DNA from 3 places in the Paenibacillus provencensis genome. Region 1 is predicted to be linked to each of the others. Evidence: predicted binding sites of a transcription regulator. Region 1 holds the regulator's gene; each other region holds the start of a gene.
What was found. Region 1 encodes LexA, which represses DNA repair genes until DNA is damaged. Its sites were predicted from a motif close to CGAACATATGTTCG; they were not measured.

Region 1 (7,588 bases):
AAATGCATACACATGGAGATGAAGGTGCGCATGCAATTCTGTCAGGAAACGGTATTCTCAGCATGAAGGCTGATGAAGAAACAGGCTATATTGATATAGAGCTAACAGCAGGAGATGTCATTGCTATTCCTGAGAATACCCCACATTCCTTTGCTCTAATGAAGAACAAGGAGGTCATAGCCGTTCGGCTAACTATTAAAGAAAACGGTTGGACCGTATCTCCCTACCCCGACCCGGAATACATTAAAAATGGACAACCTCGATGAGGTTGTCCTAGCTTGTCTGATATTCATAATTGACTCTACTCTTTCACCACTATTTGTACTGATGGCATCGAGTGGAAACCTCTTGCTGAGACATGGGAAGTGACTTTGTATTTTCCTGCAGCTTTAAACTGATAGTCAAATACGTATACCCCCTCTCCTTGGTGTGTCGCCTCAAACTGCATGCCGACACCGTCCAATGTAGCAATCTCGAACATCACTTCATCTGCATCATCTACGACATCTGCTTGTTGAGTCACCACAGCCTCCATATGTACGGTTTCGTTCAGGTTTATCTCTTCACTTGAAGCACTAAGCTTGACTTCAATCGGTTCCATGAGAACTACCGGCTCTGAAGAAGCATCAGATGAGCAGCCTGATATTAGAATACATAAAGTTATTATAATGAAGCCCATCGAGATCCGCTGCCGGTAAGGATTTGCTCCGTTCAATTGTAAGAAGGGTTTCAAGATCTTCAGCTTCCTCCCTTAACTCTGTGTAAAAAGAAAACCGCCGCTGCTCTGCAGCAGATGCGGTTACATGGAAGATTATAACATTTTTTTGATTTCAGATAAATGCTTAATTTCTACGTCAGGAGCGTAAGCTTCCTCGTTCAGCTTATTATTTCGGTTAATCCAAACCGCTCTGATTCCTGCTGCAAGGGCTCCCTTAATGTCAGTGGTCAGCTTATCACCAACCATCAGTGCTTCATTTGGAGATACATCCAGCAAATCCAGAGCATGCTTGAAGATTGAAGGATCCGGCTTCCCTTTGCCAAATGTACCTGAGATTACGATGTGGTCAAAGAAAGGAACAAGATCAGGAACCCCATCTAGCTTCTCTTGCTGCAGAGAAGGACAACCATTTGTCAGTAATAGAAGCTTCACCTTACCTTGCAATTCAGCTAGTGTCTCAATTGTTTCATCGTACATGTAGGGACGGCTTCGGCGCTCTTTACCGAAATGTTCTGCAAGTTCCGCTCCGAGTGACGGCTGATCAATACCTAGAGCAAGAAGACCCTTGGTCCAAGCATCTCGGCGGTACGCAGGAGCAATCTGTTCGAGCTGCTTAAATTCAGCCCTGTCACTCCCGTTAAAATTAGCCCATAATCCTTCAAAAGGGTTAATGCCAATCATTTTTGTAAAAGCAAACGTTTCATACGATTCATACAGCTTCCTTGCTTCATTGCGAACAGAAGTCTCCAGCTCATGAGGATCAACTCCTGTTTGATTTGATGCAATTAGACATGTTTCATAAAAAGCTTCCTCTACACTCCGTTCATCCCATAAGAGTGTATCATCCAAATCGAATAGCACTGCTTTGATTGACATACTTCTCTCTCTCCCCCGAATGTATGGTATCGTATGTTAGACTTCTTACTTTACTCTCTTATCTTCGACAGGTATTTGATGATTTTGGGCAAACTGTACAAGTCGTGCTCCCATCGCTTCTACATCATATAGGTTAAGCAATTTGCTGAACACCCAAGGACCACCTTTACCATTGCGCTCAACAATGACAGATCCCTTTTCCAACACAATTTTCTTAATATCCTCTACACCCATGGAACGTTCTCTGCTTAGCTTAATCGTCTTGATACGCTTCTTGCCGACTTTCAGATAAGGTCGACGCATAAAATACATTATTGCCAGTCCAAGATAAAGCGCGAATACGACCCAGTCAAATGTACCTACTCCATCTGTCGTCAAACCACTAAGGGTCAGGAACATAAATGAAAGCACAACAAGTACAAATGGGAACAAAAAGGCTCTTCCTTTAAACACATCTTCTTGTTCAACACCAGATCCGATGGATGGCTGGCCTCTCTTTCTACGATCTTTATTAATTTTCTGCTGGTTTTTCTTTACCGATCTTTCAAATGAACTCGCCATGAGTATCCTCCTTCAATCTATAACAAAAGCATTAACCTATTTAATAAATCATTTTCCTTTTGAATAAGTGTCGCCGCTTACATCATCCACAATTTCAATGGATTCCAGCTGCTGACGGAAGTTGCTGCGGATGTTGTTCAAATAGATCTCTCTAAGCTCAGCCCGTTCAGCCAATTCTTCTTCAGTAAGCCCGGATTCCTTCTGCTTGCGTGCAAGCTCATTAATCCTCGCAACTAGACGTTCAATATCCAACTGTTGTTCCCCTCCAAAATGCATAGTCTCTTTAACTTTGACATGATTAGAAAGGGTTGTCAAGGTAAATACCTGTATAGCCTGTATTTAATACAGAACAGAAAAAAGACGCAGATCAAGCCGCGTCCTCAGCATGTTAAATAATATGAATGAATTATACATATCAATCAAAATAAGGGAGATTCAGCATCTGGCCCACTTGTATGTCGCTGCTTGATAACCCATTAATTCGCTGAATTTGATTCACATAATCTCTTATATCCATACCTTCTGGTTTGTATTCTGTGCCGATTGCCCATAAGGTATCGCCCGGATTTACAACAACCTTCTCATATGTCATCTCTTGTCCCGCATCTGCAAAAACAGTCATGAACCCAGTCAAGCTCAGAAACAGAATCGCCACGATCAATATCAAGCGGATTGTTCTCTGTTTGTTCTTCTTCATTATAATATGTATCGTTTCACCCAAGGTATTGTTAGTCGATTCATCTGTTCTAGGATGTATGCTGTTATAAGTGCTGTATCTAAGCATTATTCCAACCTCCAAACGTTTGTTCTCATTTCTTATAAACTCACTATAACACGAACATGTGTTTTGGGCAATAGTTTTTGAGAACAATTGTTCTGCATTTTTTTAGAACTAATGTTTGTACGAACGGAGGTTCTATGCTATAATTTTCCCAAACGTTATTATGTGGAGTTGATACGGTATGTCGAAGGTATCCAGCAGACAGTTAGCCATTCTGGAGTTTATACGCAATGAAGTCCGATTGAAAGGATATCCTCCGTCCGTAAGAGAGATTGGTGAAGCTGTTGGCCTAGCCTCCAGTTCAACCGTTCACGGACACCTGGATCGTCTGGAGAAGAAGGGGTTAATTCGTAGAGACCCTACCAAGCCACGGGCTATTGAATTGCTCGGTCAAGATGATGATGATAATGTAGTTCAATTTACTCAGACGGTTGCTCGCGTCCCTGTAGTGGGTAAAGTTACTGCAGGTATTCCGATCACAGCTACAGAGAATATTGAAGATTATTTCCCACTGCCGATGCAGTATGTTGGTGATGAGAAAGTGTTTATGTTGTCCGTTGTCGGAGATAGTATGATTGAAGCGGGAATTTCGAATGGTGACTATGTCATCGTCCGCCAGCAGCAAACTGCGAATAACGGAGATATCGTCGTCGCGATGACTGAAGATGACGAAGCTACCGTTAAGACTTTCTATAAAGAGAAAGACCATATTCGCCTGCAGCCAGAGAATCCTACATATGAACCTCTCCGGCTTACGAAAGTAACAATTCTAGGTAAGGTCATAGGCTTGTTCCGTGACTTCCTTCATTAATTAGCCATTTTTTTATTTTTTGTATAGTAAGTAATAAGCAGAGATCTTCGCGAGAAGACCTCTGCTTTTTTGTAGTCAACTGACTTATATTTTGTTGCAACAATCTCTTACTCAACTGAGGTTTGTATCCTGTTTCGGGGCACGTTGGTATAAAGAGAGTGCCTTACCTGCAGATAAACTGGTAAGCACTCTTTCGAACTTAGAACTTAGAACTTAGACTCTAATTATGTAATCTGGCCTTTATTTTAAACCCTAACTTAATTTGCATACTTAAACATACAGACTTCGCGCACATAATGTCCTCCTTTTACTTTAACGCTTAACTCTGTTATATCCTTCAATCGCACAACTACAAACAAGCTCCTTATCAATAAACACCAAGATAGGGTCTTCTCTATCTTTGCGGTATAAAGAAGGACGTAAGAATTCAGCGATTGCATAAACCGTTGCTGTCCCCTGTAGAAAAGCCTTTTTCGTTTTAGTTAGAATTTTACCACGTTATGCAATATCAAATTGCAAGAGAGCCCACTATTTAAAACTATTCGTATGGTCGATACTTTTCACGTAATTCCCAGCTTCCTTTTTTCTCGCTTCAACATATGATTTAAGGAAGAGACAAACTGACCCAGATTCCTTAATCGGCAAAAGCTTTTGACGCTTCATCAAGGAAGAAAGATTCTGTTTTGAACCTCCAAGCATTTCCACTGCTTCAGCCGATGTCAGCACATTTTCGTTAATAATACGGATCAGTTTCATCCCGTTCCATCAAATCACCCCATAATTAATATTACGATTGTACAATGCTGAATCCAATGAAAGTAAGCTAATTATCAAAGTTGCTTTAGTTTTTTTTGACATACTCATGATTAACATGCCCTTTTCGCGGTATGCTATAAATTGAAGAGAAAGATTAAGGAACTCACACGGTCGGTCGTTGAGATTAACTGACCGTGTGGCTCTCAAGTCCTACCTATCGTTAAAGGGCTACGAGGAGGTTGACTATTGCGGTGGCTAAGCTGACCAAGGCCGTGAGAAGCGTAACCCGCTATTTCCGAGATAATAGATGATGAAATAGAAATGAAGACCTGTCCAAGAAAATAGGGCTTTTCCATAGTCAGTAATCTTCTTTTGTGCATTATTTTGCAAAACTATATGGATATATATTCCTATATCTGTTAGACTATGTTTTGTTTGGAATTGATACTTTAGGAGGGTATATCTACATGTGGGCAGTTATAGGCTTGTTTAGTTTTGTAGGATTTATTATTTACCTAGTGTTAGGCTTGATTTCGGTTGCCAAAAAGAATGGATTTGCTAAGAAAAGATTCTTAACTTGCTTGGTGCTTTTCATAATAGTAGTTGTTGCGGTATCTGCAGATCCAAGCACTCAAACCGAGACAGCTGAATCAGATGAAACATCTACTGAAGTCGTAGAAACAAATGTTACGACAGCGTCTTCAAACGCTCCTACTGAAGAAGCAGAAGAACCAGACGAACAAGAGAAGGCCGCACAAGAGGCTGAAGCAAATGCTGCTGAAGATACAGCTAAAAAGGAAGCAGAAGCAAAAGCTACTGAAGAAGCAGCCAAAAAAGAAGCAGCGGCAAAAGAGGAAAGTATACCTAGAGAACATAAAGCGGCATTAATAAAAGCGGAATCATACGCAGAAACTATGAATATGTCAAAGGCAGGAATTTACGATCAGTTGACTTCTGAATATGGAGAAAACTTCCCAGAAGAAGCCGCTCGATATGCTATTGATAACATTGTATTTGATTGGAAAGAAAATGCATTAAAAAAGGCACAAACATATGCAGAAACTATGAGTATGTCAAATTCGGCTATTTATGATCAATTGATTTCAGAATACGGGGAAAAATTCACCGAGGAAGAAGCACAATACGCTATTGATAATTTAGAATAAGAACGAAGATATTATATATTCAAAATAATTAAAAAGAGGATGAATTAGAAATAAAGCCCTGTCCATGAGAACAGGGCTCTTTCATTTAGTCAGCTGCTTCGATCTTTGATAGTCTTTGTCTTTAATCAAATTTAGCAATATCTTCCGAATTGTTCGCGATTAAAGTCAAAAGCGAATTTACTGGTAATAGCCATTCATGCTTTGCAACACACATGCAGTACTCCTTTTTAAAGCTGGTGCTGAGATACGTACAAGAAAGAATAGGTCATCATAGCATCAGTATTACTTTAGATGTGTATGCTCATAATCCTACAATATGCTCCCATAAAGAAAAACCCTTGAGCTCTTAGAGCGCCAAGGGTTTCCGGTTTTAGTAAAGCGTCAAATATTGATCGCGTTCCCATTGATGTACTTGTGTACGATACATGTCCCACTCGATCTCTTTCAGCTCATAGAAGTGAGCCAGCGCATGATCACCAAGCGCCTCAGTAATAACTTCGCTGCGGATCAGCTCATGCAATGCTTCCTTCAGGTCGGCTGGGAGTGAAGGAATACCTTCTTCAATACGCTCTTCTTCGGACATGATGTAAATATTGCGGTCAATCGGAGCAGGAAGACTCAGCTCACGGTTAATTCCGTCCAGTCCGGCTTTGAGCATCACAGCCAGTGCCAGATATGGATTCGCAGCAGGGTCCGGATTACGTACTTCTACACGAGTACTTAGCCCACGGGAAGCCGGAATACGGATCATCGGACTACGGTTACTTGCAGACCATGCAACATAGCAAGGCGCTTCATAACCAGGAACCAAACGTTTGTAAGAGTTCACTGTCGGATTCGTAATTGCCGCCATAGCGCGTGCATGCTTGAGAATACCAGCCATGTATTGGCGTGCTGTTTTGCTGAGACCCAAAGTATCGGATCCATCATAGAATGTATTCACATTGTCTTTGAATAGAGATTGGTGACAGTGCATGCCTGAACCATTCATACCGAAGAGCGGCTTAGGCATAAAGGTCGCATGCAGTCCATGCTGACGAGCAATCGTTTTGACAACCAGTTTAAATGTCTGGATCTGGTCAGCAGCCTTGATTGCGTCTGCATATTTAAAGTCAATTTCATGCTGCCCTGGAGCAACCTCATGGTGAGAGGCTTCAATCTCGAAGCCCATTTCCTCGAGCGTCAGTACGATCTCACGACGGCAGTTCTCTCCAAGATCCGTTGGAGCAAGGTCAAAATAACCACCTTGGTCGTTCAGTTCTTCCGTTGGGTTACCATTGGCATCCGTACGGAACAGGAAGAATTCGGGTTCTGGTCCTACGTTCATAGAAGTGTAGCCCATTTGCTCTGCTTCTGTAAGCACACGCTTCAGGATGCCACGCGGGTCCCCAGCAAACGGAGTTCCATCTGGCATATACACATCACAAATAAGACGCGCAACACGATTCTCTGTTACCCATGGGAAAATAACCCATGTGTCCAGATCCGGGTACAAGTACATATCTGATTCTTCAATACGAACATAGCCTTCGATGGAAGAGCCGTCAAACATCATCTTGTTGTCGAGTGCTTTTTCCAGCTGGCTTACGGGAATTTCAACGTTTTTGATTGTTCCAAGCAAATCTGTAAATTGCAAACGAATGAAACGTACATTTTCTTCTTTCGCTATGCGGAGAATGTCATCTTTTGTATAACTCACTATATCCTCTCCCTCTTCTTCTTAAAAGTATCAGCTTCAACAAGTATTGCTATTGCAGGTTAATCGTATACCGCAGATAACGCCACTACAGAGCTGCAAGAAATGATGGGTCTCATTCATTGTCACAGGCAAAGGATAAGATGTCAAGAAAGCGATTACGAGCTCTTAAGGCATTCCTATCCTGTTTTTCTTATACCCGCTCCCCTTCGTTAACTAACAT
Region 2 (7,588 bases), 1.5 Mb from region 1:
CTTGCAGCCTACAGGTTAAGCTTACTGGTATTTAAAGTTGGTACATTTATAACAATAATGTCTTCTATTTCCCTATAAATTGTTGTATGCTGCTGAGAATTTTTATATAGATAATTCCGTATCATTCTTATTTATAAATGAGTTAAGATACGGATTCAGATGAAGATTCTTGAACATCCAGAATGACTTGAAAATGAGGAAGCACCTATTCACACTGACACTCTCAAGATCATGTGACGAGAGCAGCGTAGAATAGGTGCTTTCCTTTTGTGTGGAAATATGCGGGTATGTTTAGTATAGTATAATTACTATATATTAAAATTTTTACTTATGAATAAAAAAGTATATTTCCAAGGAAGTGAAGTGGATTGTGACTCATAAATCTAATGATAATCATCAGAAGAATACTTCAAACGAATCACATGAAAATGTTTCTTTCAATAGTGCGACGGATCATTATCGTAATGTAATGGGTGCTCCTACGAAGAGAGTACATATGAGCAGCTTGCCAAAGCCAATCAAATGGTTCATGTATATTATTTATTTTGTTGCGGGACTAGCAGCTCTATCGATCTTGGCAATTATTATTTATCAGACTATTACTTGATTAAGGTATCGGAATTAAGCTTAGTCTAATCCTAATCTAAGAGGCATGAAAAAAGCTCCCGAGATCATTCTCGACAGCTAATAAACAGCACGACGTTATAGATTACGAATAATCTCAAAATAATATTGAATATATGCTAATCAAAGTGATTAGTATTCCTCCAACGAAAGCTAAAAGGTATCCTAATGTGCTAAAGGAAGTTAGAATCTCAAATAATACAGCGAGAAACATTGCAGGTTTTGCTTCCTGCTCCTTTAATCCCGTTTTAACGACATTATATAAATCTTTGACATAAAAATATCCAATCCAAGTAATGAATATCCCAGCTATAATTCCTATGAGGTCATTTTTTAGCATTTAATAGCGAGTCCTACTTCCCAATTATATTCCGCAATGAATCCATTAAATTTCTTCAATATTTCTAACATAAAAAGCTCGCCAGAGCGATTGCCAAGGTACTGAACAGAACAGTGAAATATAAAAAGCTAAAAGCCTATCAAGGTTTTTTTAAATTAATTTCTTATAGTTTAACTACATAAAATATAGTTGCAATAAAATTCCAGTTTATGTCGTTGGGATTGGGAGGTTGTCATTTTCATAATAACCCTCCATATCTTCTACCCACGATTTTAACCCATGAAGAAAGCTCTCTATATCACTATTCTCCCATTCGTCGGGCTTTAACTTAAAATCATTTGCTAACAAAGAAATAAACTTTGTGAATTGTTCCTTATCCTTTACTTTTTCTAACTCTTAATATAATTCATTTCCACATCTGACTATCTCTTTTGAAGCCCAATTGACTGGTTATTTCTTCAAAGTCCATATTTTCATTGAATCATCTTTCCATACATTAATTCTTTTTAAATAAATCAGTAGGTGATAGAGTACCTGCTTTTAATGCATTTGCATTTCCTGTTACTGTATACTCACCGGTTTTATTTTTAATAGAACTTTGCATATAATGGATGTCTTTAGGATTTAGAGTATTATTCCCCAAACCCTTTGGTTCACTCTTAAATAAACCTTACGGGTCAATATAACTTACTTCATCTGGTTTACAAATTCTGTTTTCATTACTTTGTAGGTGGCTTGTCGTAGAGACAACCTTTCGTGCTAAGAGAGCGACCAATATCGAACGCCCCTAGCAGCTCATCCTTCGTTTGGTTCTTAAATTCACTGCCACGATCCGTATGAAACCATTGAATGTCGCTCAAGTCGCCTTCTACCGTGGCAAAGACACGAGAAATTAAAGGACCTGCACTGTGTCCAATAATTTCTCTATTAAATAAGTCATTGTCCTCCTACAATGTTTATTTGTTAAAAATACTCAATAATAGTTATTTTAACATTAACTCGCCTAAAGCAATCTATCATATTAAAATTAATTCTGTAAACCTATAATTTGGTATATGTTGAAAATGAATCACAAAATGTATTAAAAAACAAAAAGGCTCTAAAGAATTATTTCAATTCTTTAGAGTCCGATGAATCTTAACGAAGAGCCGATCTATTTTGTTTAAATAATATAACCAATGGACTACTAACCTATCTATTTGTAAATAACTTTTTAATTACTAAATCAAGAAGATAATATACAAGTAATCATGGCCTTACTTCAGATATATGAACGGCTTTAGTTTATAATCATTGCTATTATATATACCTAATGCGCTCTTATCATCAAAGTATTTTAATTCAAATTGTATGAGTGTCTAACTCATCCAATAACTTCAAGTATTTATCAAATAATCTTTCAGAATCCTGCAAATTGTGCATTAAATGCTTTCTTTCCTCTTGTACTAGATTTGTTATATAATTCTCGACTTCATAGGTTGTAGGAATAGATTCAACATTTCTTACTATACTGTCTATAACAATTAGGATTGAATTTAAAATCTCTATAAAAACGACTAATGATAACTTTTCATCTATCAGAATTTTTGACTGATAATTTTCGGATAAGGAGCTAACCACAGTTTGACAGAGCTTATTGAGAATATTCGAGTATTTATCATCTATTATTAAACAGTGCCGAATGTCACCTATTGATGATAGCTCCGGCATCAAGTTATGCACGTATTGATTAGTCGAAGTGGTAAAAAGAGCTGCCAGTTTCGTGTACGGTTTACCTATTAAATCCATCTTGCTTTGAATTTTACTTTTTGTGGCTTGATCCTTGTTATCTCTAAAATTAATGAGATCAGACTTTAAATCGACTAGATTATCGTCACTACAAGATAAAGCGAATTCATCTAAATACTTTGTTAATTTAGAGTTTAGCTGTTTAAAATCTTTCATTCGGATTACCACCTCTAAAAAAATTTAATCAGATAAAAACCATAGAAGCAGTGTTTGAACACTGCTTCTACTTATTTCTATTATATTAGAAGAACGAATGACCACCAAATCTGTTCCATGTATGGAAATGGTAATAGTATCCAAATCCAAGACCAAGACCTTCTATTTCAGGGCCAATTGGTTCTTTACCGCCACCAGCTCGCTGAGCAACCTTAGCTGCTCCAGATAAAGTTGTCGACCATACGTCTTTGCCGGTAATTTTAGAATCACCATTAAATGATACCAATCTCGTAGCCGCATTACTCAAGGAAATAGCAGGCCCAATCCATACATCTTGTTGTACTATTTTAGCATAATAATGGTCGTACTCTCTTTTATTTCTCAAGTTCATTGCAATCTCATCTGTTTTTGCAAATTCGACACCATTGAGAAGAATGACAGCAGCAACAAGAAGAAGTGCTTCAATTAGTTTAGCGCCCACTATTTGTACAAGGGGAGCTAAGATTACCATCCTTGGTTGAATCACTGAATCATCATTACTGATAGTTGCTTTCTGTCCTGTTTCCTCATTCTCGTATGTTAAAGTTGCTCCAAACTCTGTTGAATAATCATCGATTGTTAAAGAATATTGTTCTATTAGATTACTATCAGTATCAGTAGATTCAACAGACAATAAGGAGACAGGCGTAAGTTTTGATTCTTCATATGTAGTAAAAGTAGTCTCCAACGTCTCTTTATCTTGAACTAATATACCAACCACACCATCAATCTCAGTTTTCAATCTAATCTCTTGCTCATTATCAACCACAACCTCTACACCATCTAACTCCGTTGTTGTGTTATTATTCTGAGCTTTAACATTAGATGGATTAATCACACCTACACTAACAAGAACAAATACAAGGAATGTTGCCACGAATTTTACGAGATTTCTTTTGAGTAACATTTTATTGGATATCTCCCTTTTTTGTAGTGTGTTTAAAAAAACTAAGCTACCCTCCTTTTCCTCATATATTGTAAACATATACTAAAAATAGTATTTATCAACAATAAAATACAATTTATATTATAATATGGAATTTAATACATATAAAATATTTACATATAAATATTACATATTTCATCCATTATCAAGCTAGTTTAGCTGGCTAAAGAACTAAGGAGTCGATTAAGACATCGCCCCCTAAACACCTCATTGCTCTTGGCCAAGGTGAACTTGCACATAAACCTTATTTATAACCTTCTCTCTATTGTTGTTATATTTGACCATATCTTAACAAAGTGAAGATAAAAATGAGCGTATTCACAACGCTCATTTCAACAGTTATGTAATTAATCGTAACCCTCTATATCAGCTCGAAGTACATCACTCACCTCGAACCATTCTCCATCAACCTTAAATCGTCTAAGCCGGGTATCAACCATTTCAACAACTCCAATTACCCTTCTGTCCTCATATTCATCATATAGTTGAACATTAACAAGTAACCTTTGTTGAAAGGATACTAAAAGAGCACGGTTTACTATCTCTTTCTCCTGATCATCCAAGTAAAATCGATCATTACGATCATGCACACGTTCATGTTCAACGAAAGCCTCTCTATGTTCCGGTAACATCATGCGGCTCGATTCCCAAAACATATTGCTTCCTGGTGCAAGTTTATTCCCTTTCATCCTGATCACCTCAGGATTTATTATAATACGAACATTAGTTCTTATTCCAGATATATTATTTTCCAGAAAGAAATCTTCTAGCACGCAAAAAAGCTGGCCATTTTAAGCCAGCTTCAATTGTTGATCAGTGAAATTTACAAACACTGGATCCCGAAGCTTTCCCGCCCTAGTCCAGTTACGCATTTTAACTTGTGCACCAATAATCGTTCCAGGAAAACAAAATCTTTATTCTCGCCGGTCTTCAGCTTATCGCCTATATGATAAAGCTCTTGCTTATTTTGTGAAGAAACACCAAAGCGGATTAGCCAGTATAAGTCACCTCGCCGTTCGGCTGACGTATGCCAGCTAACCATCCGAACTCCCCTTTACGATAGCCCATGAGGACGACATCGACATAAGTCCAGTTAATTACCTTCAGCCAGTCTGCAGATCGGCGGCCAGCGTAGCCACTATCGAATCGTTTTCCGACCATTCCCTCCATTTGGGTTAGTTCCATCTGCTTGAATAAAGCTTCCCCAGCTCCCTGTACAAATGGTGTCTTGCCCATTCTCGTGTTAGGGAAGGCTATTTCCTGCAGCAGCTCCTTGCGCTCGTGCAGCGGAAGCTTTCGTGTGTCTTTGCCATCATAATGAAGGATATCGAACACTACATAAGTAACTGGCATCGTCTGAGCCATAAGATTGATCTTATCTTCCTTACGAGCTAGGAAGCGTTTCATGACTAATTCGAAGTCTACCCTGCCCGTCTCCGGATCTGCGACAGCTACTTCACCGTCCAGAACAATATCCTTATCGAAGGAGCCTTCCAGTAGCTCAGGGTACTGTCTTAAGCACTCTGTACGGTGCCTGGTATATAGTTTAGTCTTGCCGGCAATTTGGGAATAGATCAACCGATGACCGTCGATTTTTGGTTATCTCCATAATACTGTACAAAAATATATTGCACAAAAATAATTAAGTATTTTCTTTTCATAACAGGACTTTAATAGATTTTGTGAAAAATATTATTGTACATAAATCAACAGAATGATATTATAGAAAACATGACATAACAGATATAACACATTTCGGTAATATTGTACATAAATATAACTTATTGGAGGACAAATGGTCAATTCGCATACGTCAACAATAGCTACTCTACAAAATTATAAATTTATCATGATTCCTGTCTGGATTGATTGGGGGATATTAAGCGACGGCAAAGTCATTAAAAAGCAGTTCGCGGTAATCGGACTTAAAAATCTGGATACAGGCACCCATATCATTCATCCGGTGACAGATTTTATATTACATAACTGGCAGGCAAGAAAATTCAACACTCAAAAGAAGCATGCGTTAAACACCGTGAAATTCCTTAATTACTTACTGCTTAACAGGCGCAGTATGCGTATACACTCACTGTCTGATTTGAAATTGGTGGACGGGAGCAAGTACCTGAATACGCTAACTTCTGAAGGACAATCTAGAGGAACTGTAAAAGATAGCGAAAGGACGCTCACCCATTTTTACCTTTGGTTAATCGGAAAGGGTGTCATTAGCAGCATTGATAGAGGCAGCTTTGTCAAAAAGGAAACAATGCATGGCACAATCTATTATGAATCTCCTTTCCAAGTGATTTATCCAGAACATCAGTCGCCAAATGTGGAGCATGCATTTCCTTCCAAGTACATCCCTCTTCTATTAGAAATCGCTATTCTGGAAGCAACGCCTATCGCGTTAGGGGTTTATATGCAGCTGTTTGGCGGTCTTCGAGTGGGAGAATTGGTCAATTTAAAACGAACTCAAGTGAAAAGACGAATAGCAAATGGGGATTTTCTTTTTGACGTTAAGGACCAAAATTTCCGTCCTGACCTCAAGGATAGTGCGGGCAGCAGCTATGTAAAACGAACCAGGAGTCAAAGAATCTTTCAGATAAAAGATTGGGGCGAATCTCTTTTCAATCAACATATTGAATTATATAAGACGACTGACAATACCAATGCCCTCTTTGTAAATAGGGACGGAAAGGCAATGTCCGGACGGAGTTACCGCCAATATTTCGATAAGTTAAAACGAAGCTTCATCGAATATTTGAAAACGTACGGAGACAGCGAGGATAAGTTGCTTTCCCACCATTTGAGCATGATGAGTTGGTCCACCCATATAGGGAGAGGAACCTTTACAAATATGTTGGCAGAGATAGCTGAAAATCCTTATGATATCGCATTTCCGCGTGGGGATAAAAGCCTCCTTTCCTCCCTATCCTATATGTCCAGGACCGAACGCTTGCGAAACAAGCTGGAACAAAAATTCAATCATATGCATGAAGCATACATCCCAAAACTGATTGAAAACCGCAAAACACAAAAGGAGAAATAACACATTGGAGAACACACCGGAATACCTGACAAAAACTGAACTCGGAAGAGTTTTAAATGTCGCCCATAGCACCGTCATCAGATGGATATCGGAGGGAAAGGTGCCTGTCGTTGAAATCGGTAACAAGTCCCTAATTCCCAAAGAAACTCTCCCTATGATCAAAAAGAACGTTGGGTACATAAACACAGACGAGTACATGCGTCTCGACGAATTCCTTCTTTTCTTTAAAATCAGCCATGAAACCTATTTGAATTGGATTAAAAGGGGTTGGGTCAAGGACAGTGTACGTTATGGAGGTAACACAACCTATATTCCTCTTAGCTCCATTGATGAGATAAAAAAGTTAAGTGGCTATGTAAATGAGGAGGAATATATAAACATTAAACGGTTGAGCTGCATATTGGATGCGAGTCCGGAGAAAATTTTAAGATTCATCAAAAGCGGCTTACTCGTTAATTGCCACCTTTATAAAGATAAATATCTCTTTAAATCCGATTCTATCGTTGAAATTAAACGAAGCATCGGTTATTTCGAAGGCTTTAATCCAAATGAGTATTTAAGGATAAAACAGGCTAAGGAAAAGTTGAATTTGGATTTTGAGTTTCATTATTGGAAAAAGAAAATTCCATACATCCTGCATATGGGA
Region 3 (7,588 bases), 200 kb from region 1:
CCAAGATTCATATTATGGGGATTCCGGATGAATTCATTGAGCATGGAAGTGTTAAGGAGCAGCGTGAGGAAGTTGGACTTACTGTGCAGGCGGTTAGTGAAGAGCTGCGTAAGTTGAAGCTTACGTTCGCTTATGATCTTCCAAAGACCAGCACACCTTCATGATGAATACGTCAAAATTTAGAAGATGAATAAATTACAAGTCCGGAGAATTATAGAGTCCAACAAATGGGATGGGATATACTCATATTGGACTCTATAGCTTTTTGGTTTAGGACAGGAGAAATTATGTCAGTCCCAAAAGAAAGAATGGATGTCCTGCTCGTAGAGCAGGGATATTACGAAAGCCGTGAGAAGGCAAAGGCAGCCATTATGGCCGGTCTGGTCTATGCTAATGAAGAACGAATTGAAAAACCGGGAATGAAGGTTTCGCGCGAGGCTGCCATTCGAGTGAAAGGCGCGGTACATCCTTATGTGGGACGCGGAGGACTTAAGCTGGAAAAAGCAATTCGGCAGTTCGATATTTCAATGGAAGGTCGAACCATGCTTGATATTGGTTCCTCAACGGGCGGCTTTACAGATTGTGCTCTTCAGCATGGTGCTGCGCATGTTTATGCGATAGATGTAGGTTACAATCAATTGGATTGGTCGCTTCGCAACCATCCACAGGTCACTGTCATGGAAAGAACAAATTTTAGATATGTGACACCTGAGAATTTGACGGGTCCTACGCCGGATACCGCAAGCATTGATGTATCCTTTATTTCATTAAAAATAATTCTTCCTCCCCTAATTCAGCTGCTTAAACAGCCGGCTGATATTGTAGCCCTGATCAAGCCGCAGTTTGAAGCGGGAAGAGAAAAAGTACCGAAGACAGGGGTTGTCAAAGAGCCAAAGGTACATGCGGAGGTTCTGCGTTCCATTCTGGGATACGGACATGAGCTTGGTCTTACACTGTCTGATCTGACATTCTCGCCAATTACAGGTGGAGAAGGAAATATTGAGTTTTTGGCCCATTGGCGTCTGAACGGAGATCGTGTGGAATCCGCTGAGCCTGATTTTGATCATCTGATTGAGTCCGTGGTTAACGAAGCGAACCATACCTTTCATTGAAACTCATCTTACAAAGATGGGTTTCTTTTGCTGGATATAAATAAAACCATCTGATTCCCATATTTCTCAAGAGGATATTTTTTTTGGCTAACGAATATCTCCTTGTGAGAGGTGAGATGCATGGAAGGCCAATATGATAAAATTGTTATCGCGTTTCTTGGGATCATTATAGTATTCTGGGTGTTGTATGGGATTCGCAGATGGCTTCAGGAGCCGGTTCCTGAACAGCTTCCAGAACTTGTACTCAATGAAGAAATTCAAGAGCATCCTGCACTCGAAATTTTGGAAAGAGAAGGTTATGAGGTGATCGGAGGGAGGCTCAAAGTCCCGCTGACCTTTCAGGTCGACAAGCAAACGCTGTACAGCCGCCTGTTTATTGATTATGTAGCTGAGAAGGAGGATGAGGTATTCATTGTGAAGACCTCGAGAAGCCGGATGCCGCAAGAATGGACAGGCTCTGGACTTAGAGATCGCCTTCTACCTTATTTGCTGCTGTACCCGAACTGTAACGGTTTATTGTATGTTGATACGGACGATAATAACTTGAAGCTAATAACGCTTATTGATGAAGATGATTATATTTGGGAGCATGAAGACGAATATTAATTTATAGATCATTGGATGGAGGCAGGTATGAAGGGACAACGACATATTAAAATCAGGGAAATCATTAGTCAGAATGACATTGAGACGCAGGACGACCTGGTCGAAGCTTTACGACAAGCGGGTTATCAGGTAACTCAGGCAACGGTATCACGCGATATCAAGGAATTACTGCTTATTAAAATTCCAACCGATGATGGAAGGTATAAGTATTCACTGCCTACGGATCAACGATATAATCCGGGGCAGAAATTGAAACGGGCCTTGGTCGATAATTTTCTCAGCGTGGATTATACGACGAATCTCGTGGTTATGAAGTTTTTGCCAGGCACAGCCAATTCAGTTGCCGCACTCCTAGACAGCATTGAGTGGCCAGAGGTTATGGGCACAATTAGCGGTGATGACACGATCCTGGTGATATGCAGAACAGAAGAGAACAGCAAGACCGTCATTAATCAAATCATGAGTTACATTTCTTAATCATAATTTCAAAAAAACAGACGAACGTATGTTTCTTTTTGGTGAGAAATAGTGTAAAGTATACATCGAAGATGAAAATAGCAACAAGTGTTCCCTTCTAGCTGTAGAAGGGTGACACAGTTATCATTGGAGGTGTTGGAACATGCTTTCCACATTATCAATCCGAAATTTAGCCGTTATCGAAGCAGTTGATGTACATTTTCATTCAGGATTTCACGTGTTGACCGGGGAGACGGGCGCAGGTAAATCAATCATAATAGATGCTTTGGGACTGATAGCGGGAGGACGAGGCTCAGCAGATTTAATCCGCTATGGCTGTGACAAGGCAGAGATGGAGGCCTTATTTGAGCTTTCTGTTCAACATCCCGTATGGAACACGCTTTCGGAGCTGGGAATACAGGCGGAGGCGGATGAACATCTGGTTATTCGCCGTGAACTTACAGTTTCGGGTAAGAGTGTATCCCGGATCAATGGTCAGCTCGTGAATCTGACAATGCTTCGCGAAATTGGAGAACAATTGATCAATATCCATGGACAGCATGAGCACCAGAGTTTACTTAGAGCAGAGAAGCACTTAGGTCTGCTCGATACATATGGAGAAACGATAATTCGACCTATCAAAATAAAATATAGTGAGCAATACCGTGCTTTTGTCAAAGTGGAGAAGAAGCTTAGGCAGCTTCAGGAATCCAGTCAAAAAGCATACCAAATGCTTGATATGTACCGATTCCAGTTGGAAGAAATTGCAGCTGCAGGTCTTGTTCCTGGTGAAGATGAATCCCTTGCCGAAGAAAGGGTCAAACTATCCCATAGTGAAAAGATGATGGATTCGGTATCAGGTGCTTATGAGCTGCTTCACGGTTCACATGGACTCGAAGCAGTGAGCTATGCCATTTCGAAGCTGGAAGATATTAATGATTACGATCACAAAGGAATACACCCAATTCTGGAACAGCTTCAATCTGCATTTTATCAACTGGAGGATGCGGCTTTTCAGCTTCGCAGCTACCGGGATGGAATTGAATTTAATCCGGTTCGGCTATCCGAGGTCGAAGAGCGCCTTAATATGATTACCGGATTGAAGCGCAAATATGGCGAAAGTGTAGAATCCATACTTCAGTATTATGTTCAAATTGAACGAGAAACCGATCATCTGGAAAATAAGGATGAACGCTTGGAGAAACTGCTCGCAGAGCGTAATCAATTATTAGAGGGATTGTTGGAAACAGCAGAAGAAATGAGCGAGGCACGCAAGATTTGTGCTGAAGAGCTATCCAATCAGGTAGAACAAGAACTCAAGGATCTGCAGATGGAGCGAACTTCAATGCGTGCCCAGATCTCCATTATGGAAGATCCCAAAGGTGTGGAATGGAAAGGAAAGCGTATTCGAATTACTAAGCATGGGATTGACAATGTAGAGTTTCTTATTTCACCCAACCCGGGTGAGCCCCTTCGTCCATTGGGCAAAATTGCATCCGGCGGTGAAATGTCCAGAATTATGCTTGCATTAAAGAGTATATTTGCACGCCATGATCAAATACCTGTGCTCATATTTGACGAAGTGGATACAGGTGTCAGCGGCAGGGCAGCTCAATCTATTGCTGAGAAACTGTTCATCCTGTCTTCAACTTGCCAAGTATTCTCAATAACCCATTTGCCTCAGGTTGCATGTATGGCAGATCATCAGTATCTAATTGAGAAGAATGTTCACGATGAACGGACAATGACTCAGGTGGAGTCCTTATCAGAGCAGGGAAGAGTGACAGAGCTAGCCCGTATGCTGGGTGGTGTTGAAATTACAGAAAAGACATTGCATCATGCTCAAGAAATGCTGAAACTTGCTGAAGCCAAAAAAGGGGCATAACTGCTGTTCGGAACAATGATTGACAGTAATAAAAGGACCTGGCCAAGGTTATGTTATAGTTACGCAATTGGCGACCACCTTTCGTCAGGCGAACGAAGCAAAGGGAGTGTGACAGCCACTTGAAGCCTAGCCTTGGAAAGAAACTAATCGGTCTTATTGTTGTCTTCTCTATCTGTCTCATTGGACAGACCCTATTGCCCGTATTTAGTTACGCATCATTGCCGGATGAGCTTCATCTGTTCGCCGGACGTGAAACAGATCTTGAAGTAGCTGCTCCAGTCGATCCAAGCGTGTCTGAACATCCTGAAGTTCTGCAAGTTAATCTTAGCAAGAGTCTTAAGGATGAATCCAAGTCCCACTCTGTTCATCTGTATCCGCAGCGTGAAGGAGCCACTAAACTTACCTGGAAGCTATTCGGTAAAATTCCGTTCAAAACAACGGATGTCACGGTCGTTCCTGATCTCAAGGTTGTGCCAGGTGGCCAAACTATTGGTGTCAAAGTCAAGTCAGCAGGAATATTAGTGGTAGGTCATCACTTGGTTCGTTCCGCTAATGAGACACCGATATCTCCTGGTGAAACAGCAGGTATCAAGCTCGGTGATTTGATCACTCATATGAATGGGAAGTCGTTAACTGGGGTAAGTGGAGTAGCAGATGCAGTGCTCGAAGCTGGAAAGTCCAAGAAGCCTATTGAGATTACGCTGACTCGTCAGGGAAAAGTCATAAATACCAAGATTTCCCCCGCATTTGACGAGGAAGATAAAACATGGCGACTCGGACTCTACATTAGAGATTCAGCAGCAGGTGTGGGGACCTTAACCTTCTATGCTCCCGATCAAGGTGTATACGGAGCATTAGGTCATGTTATTACAGACATGAACACACAAACACCGATTGTCGTAGGAAGTGGAGAAATCGTACAATCCAATGTTACCTCTATATCCAAGAGTGAGTCTGGGGATCCTGGAGAGAAGAGAGCTCATTTCTTCAAAGAGAGCAAAATCCTTGGTAACATTGAGCGCAATACTCATTTCGGTATTTTTGGCAAAATGTCAGATAATCCGGAGCACAGCCTGTATGGTAAACCGATTCCTGTCGCCTTCGCTCATGAAGTAAAGGAAGGACCGGCAGAAATTCTTACCGTAGTCGACGGGCAGAAGGTTGAACGCTTTACTGTTGATATTGTTCATGTATCTGATCAGTCTCAGCCGGCAACCAAAGGGATGGTTATTCGAATTACAGATAAACGTCTCATTAACAAAACGGGTGGAATTGTACAAGGTATGAGTGGAAGCCCGATCGTGCAAAATGGGAAATTAATTGGCGCGGTCACTCATGTATTCGTTAACGACCCGACGTCAGGATATGGATGTTTTATTGAGTGGATGCTGCAGGATGCTGGAGTCGTCATTCCTCAGAAAAAACAAACAACAAATCTTAAGGCCAGTTAGAGCCTTAAGATTTTTTTGTCGAAATAATAAGAACTTAATCATAAATTGAAATAAAATACAATATTATAAATCAACGGATATAAAAAATAAAGAAAAATAATTTTCGACAGAAGGAATTTCCTCCCCTATGTCGAAAATCTAAGGGGTAAGGGAATGACGAATCAATAATTGTCTAAGGGAGGAAATACACTTGCAAAAAATCGAAGTATTATTGGCTGATGATAACAGGGAGTTCACGAATCTGCTAGCTGAATATATATCGGAGCAAGAGGATATGGAGGTAACAGGAATCGCTTATAACGGCGAGGAAGTTCTTCAGCTGATTAGTGACGGAAGAGCCGTTCCTGACGTCTTGATACTAGATATTATTATGCCGCATTTGGATGGCCTTGGTGTGCTGGAGCGTTTGCGCGAATTGGATTTGTCACCGCAGCCTAGAGTCATTATGTTAACTGCATTTGGTCAGGAGAACATTACGCAAAGAGCTGTTCAATTAGGAGCTTCATATTACATTCTGAAACCATTTGATATGGAAGTGTTGGCAAATCGTGTTCGTCAGCTCATTGGTACTCAAACTATTACAAGCAGCGGTAGCTCACAAGTAATCTCCTCCTCCAACAAGTCAAATGTCGTTCCAATTGGAAAAACAAAAAATCTGGATGCAAGCATTACATCCATTATTCATGAAATTGGTGTACCGGCTCACATCAAGGGCTATCAGTATTTGCGTGAAGCCATTACAATGGTTTACAACAATATTGAGATCCTGGGTGCGATCACCAAAACGTTGTATCCAGCCATCGCTGAGAAATTCAAGACCACTCCATCACGTGTTGAGCGCGCTATACGTCATGCGATTGAAGTGGCTTGGACTAGAGGGAATATTGATTCTATAAGTCATTTATTTGGATACACCATCAACATCAGTAAATCCAAGCCGACCAATAGCGAATTCATTGCGATGGTGGCTGATAAGCTGAGAATCGAACATAAAGTGTCTTGAAAGGATAGAGATAAATAAGCACTGGCTGTTTATTTATCATTTTTCCCTAGTTCTGAAACCGAGAGACGTAAATGAATAAATATTCATGCGCTTGCCGAAATTGTAGGTAGGCGCTTTTTCTAGGGAAAAGACAGAAGGGAGCGAGGGTACGCTGATGATGTATATGATGATTGGTGTTGCGGCTGTTGTTATGATCATTACTGCCTTGAGATGGAAGAGCAGAAAGCGATCCAAGAAAAAGAACAATGTCATTTACTTGAAAAATGTTCGAAAACAGCGTACATTACAAAAGTGCTCCAAATGTAACAAAAAAAGTAAGCTTCAATTTTACTCAGATTCAAGTGGAAATGTTACCGGTATGTGTAAAGAGTGTGAAGGGAATATGAACACTCAAAAAATGCTTCCGCTATGACAATTAACCACATAAGGAGCGTTATGGTATTATTGGTGGTTATTACATTACATTTTGTTTTGCTTTCGATTTACAATTGTAGTACATTAGCAGAGAATAAGGAGGATTCTAATGTACTCAAGTAGACAAGACGATACGTTATACATCATGACATACACACTAAGCAGCGGTATCAAGGGAACCGTTCCTTTGTCTAGCAAACAAATCCAGGATTGGCTCCATTGCTATAAGAGTGATACGAAATTTATCGCAGAGATTGGCAAAGAGTTCTTTGGATTGAATCCGACACTCGTATCGGATTTTAAAGTGCATAATCAATTTTCAGATTATCAGAACGTGATCATGCCGGTACAGCAAGACAACATGGATCGTTTATCTACCGCATATCGTGCGAACGAAATTCTGATGAAGATTGATTGCAAATGTGGAACCGCTTATGTAACGGAATCTCCTTATAAGCGAACGAAGTGGTACTGCACTAAATGTAAGGAAATTGTATTCCTCGATATGAAGAAGGGCATGGTGGAAACCTCGCGGGGAGATGCATATTACATGACCAATAAATATTTTGTGACCAGAGACTAGTCATGCGAGGCCAATATGGTGCTTACGCTTGTCTGACAGCTGAGATATAAAAAGGAGTGACCGACATTCATACGGACA

Region 2: the regulator LexA is predicted to act here: its motif matches at 4,611-4,624, upstream of ACFQ3J_RS10425 (YolD-like family protein).
Region 3: the regulator LexA is predicted to act here: its motif matches at 2,217-2,230, upstream of recN (DNA repair protein RecN).

What each region holds. Positions count from the first base shown of each region.
Region 1 is NZ_JBHTKX010000001.1:653,709-661,296, reverse strand. Features, by position in the region: gene ACFQ3J_RS03285 (cupin domain-containing protein) at 1-266, shown strand, start outside; gene ACFQ3J_RS03280 (FixH family protein) at 302-733, opposite strand; gene ACFQ3J_RS03275 (HAD family hydrolase) at 812-1,594, opposite strand; gene ACFQ3J_RS03270 (hypothetical protein) at 1,640-2,155, opposite strand; gene ACFQ3J_RS03265 (DUF896 domain-containing protein) at 2,204-2,407, opposite strand; gene ACFQ3J_RS03260 (LysM peptidoglycan-binding domain-containing protein) at 2,571-2,939, opposite strand; gene lexA (transcriptional repressor LexA) at 3,118-3,747, shown strand; gene ACFQ3J_RS03250 (DNA-binding protein) at 4,276-4,503, opposite strand; gene ACFQ3J_RS03245 (Ltp family lipoprotein) at 4,971-5,669, shown strand; gene glnA (type I glutamate--ammonia ligase) at 6,040-7,368, opposite strand; gene ACFQ3J_RS03235 (MerR family transcriptional regulator) at 7,588-7,588, opposite strand, start outside.
Region 2 is NZ_JBHTKX010000001.1:2,174,931-2,182,518, forward strand. Features, by position in the region: gene ACFQ3J_RS10405 (hypothetical protein) at 371-607, shown strand; partial or broken gene ACFQ3J_RS27085 (DUF7660 family protein) at 1,172-1,327, opposite strand; partial or broken gene ACFQ3J_RS10410 (IS3 family transposase) at 1,661-1,806, opposite strand; gene ACFQ3J_RS10415 (hypothetical protein) at 2,306-2,908, opposite strand; gene ACFQ3J_RS10420 (hypothetical protein) at 2,994-3,854, opposite strand; gene ACFQ3J_RS10425 (YolD-like family protein) at 4,241-4,582, opposite strand; gene ACFQ3J_RS10430 (ATP-dependent DNA ligase) at 4,884-5,486, opposite strand; gene ACFQ3J_RS10435 (hypothetical protein) at 5,689-6,942, shown strand; gene ACFQ3J_RS10440 (helix-turn-helix domain-containing protein) at 6,947-7,588, shown strand, end outside.
Region 3 is NZ_JBHTKX010000001.1:455,200-462,787, forward strand. Features, by position in the region: gene dxs (1-deoxy-D-xylulose-5-phosphate synthase) at 1-164, shown strand, start outside; gene ACFQ3J_RS02245 (TlyA family RNA methyltransferase) at 288-1,112, shown strand; gene ACFQ3J_RS02250 (hypothetical protein) at 1,233-1,718, shown strand; gene ahrC (transcriptional regulator AhrC/ArgR) at 1,746-2,195, shown strand; gene recN (DNA repair protein RecN) at 2,338-4,059, shown strand; gene spoIVB (SpoIVB peptidase) at 4,179-5,510, shown strand; gene spo0A (sporulation transcription factor Spo0A) at 5,701-6,513, shown strand; gene ACFQ3J_RS02275 (hypothetical protein) at 7,037-7,510, shown strand.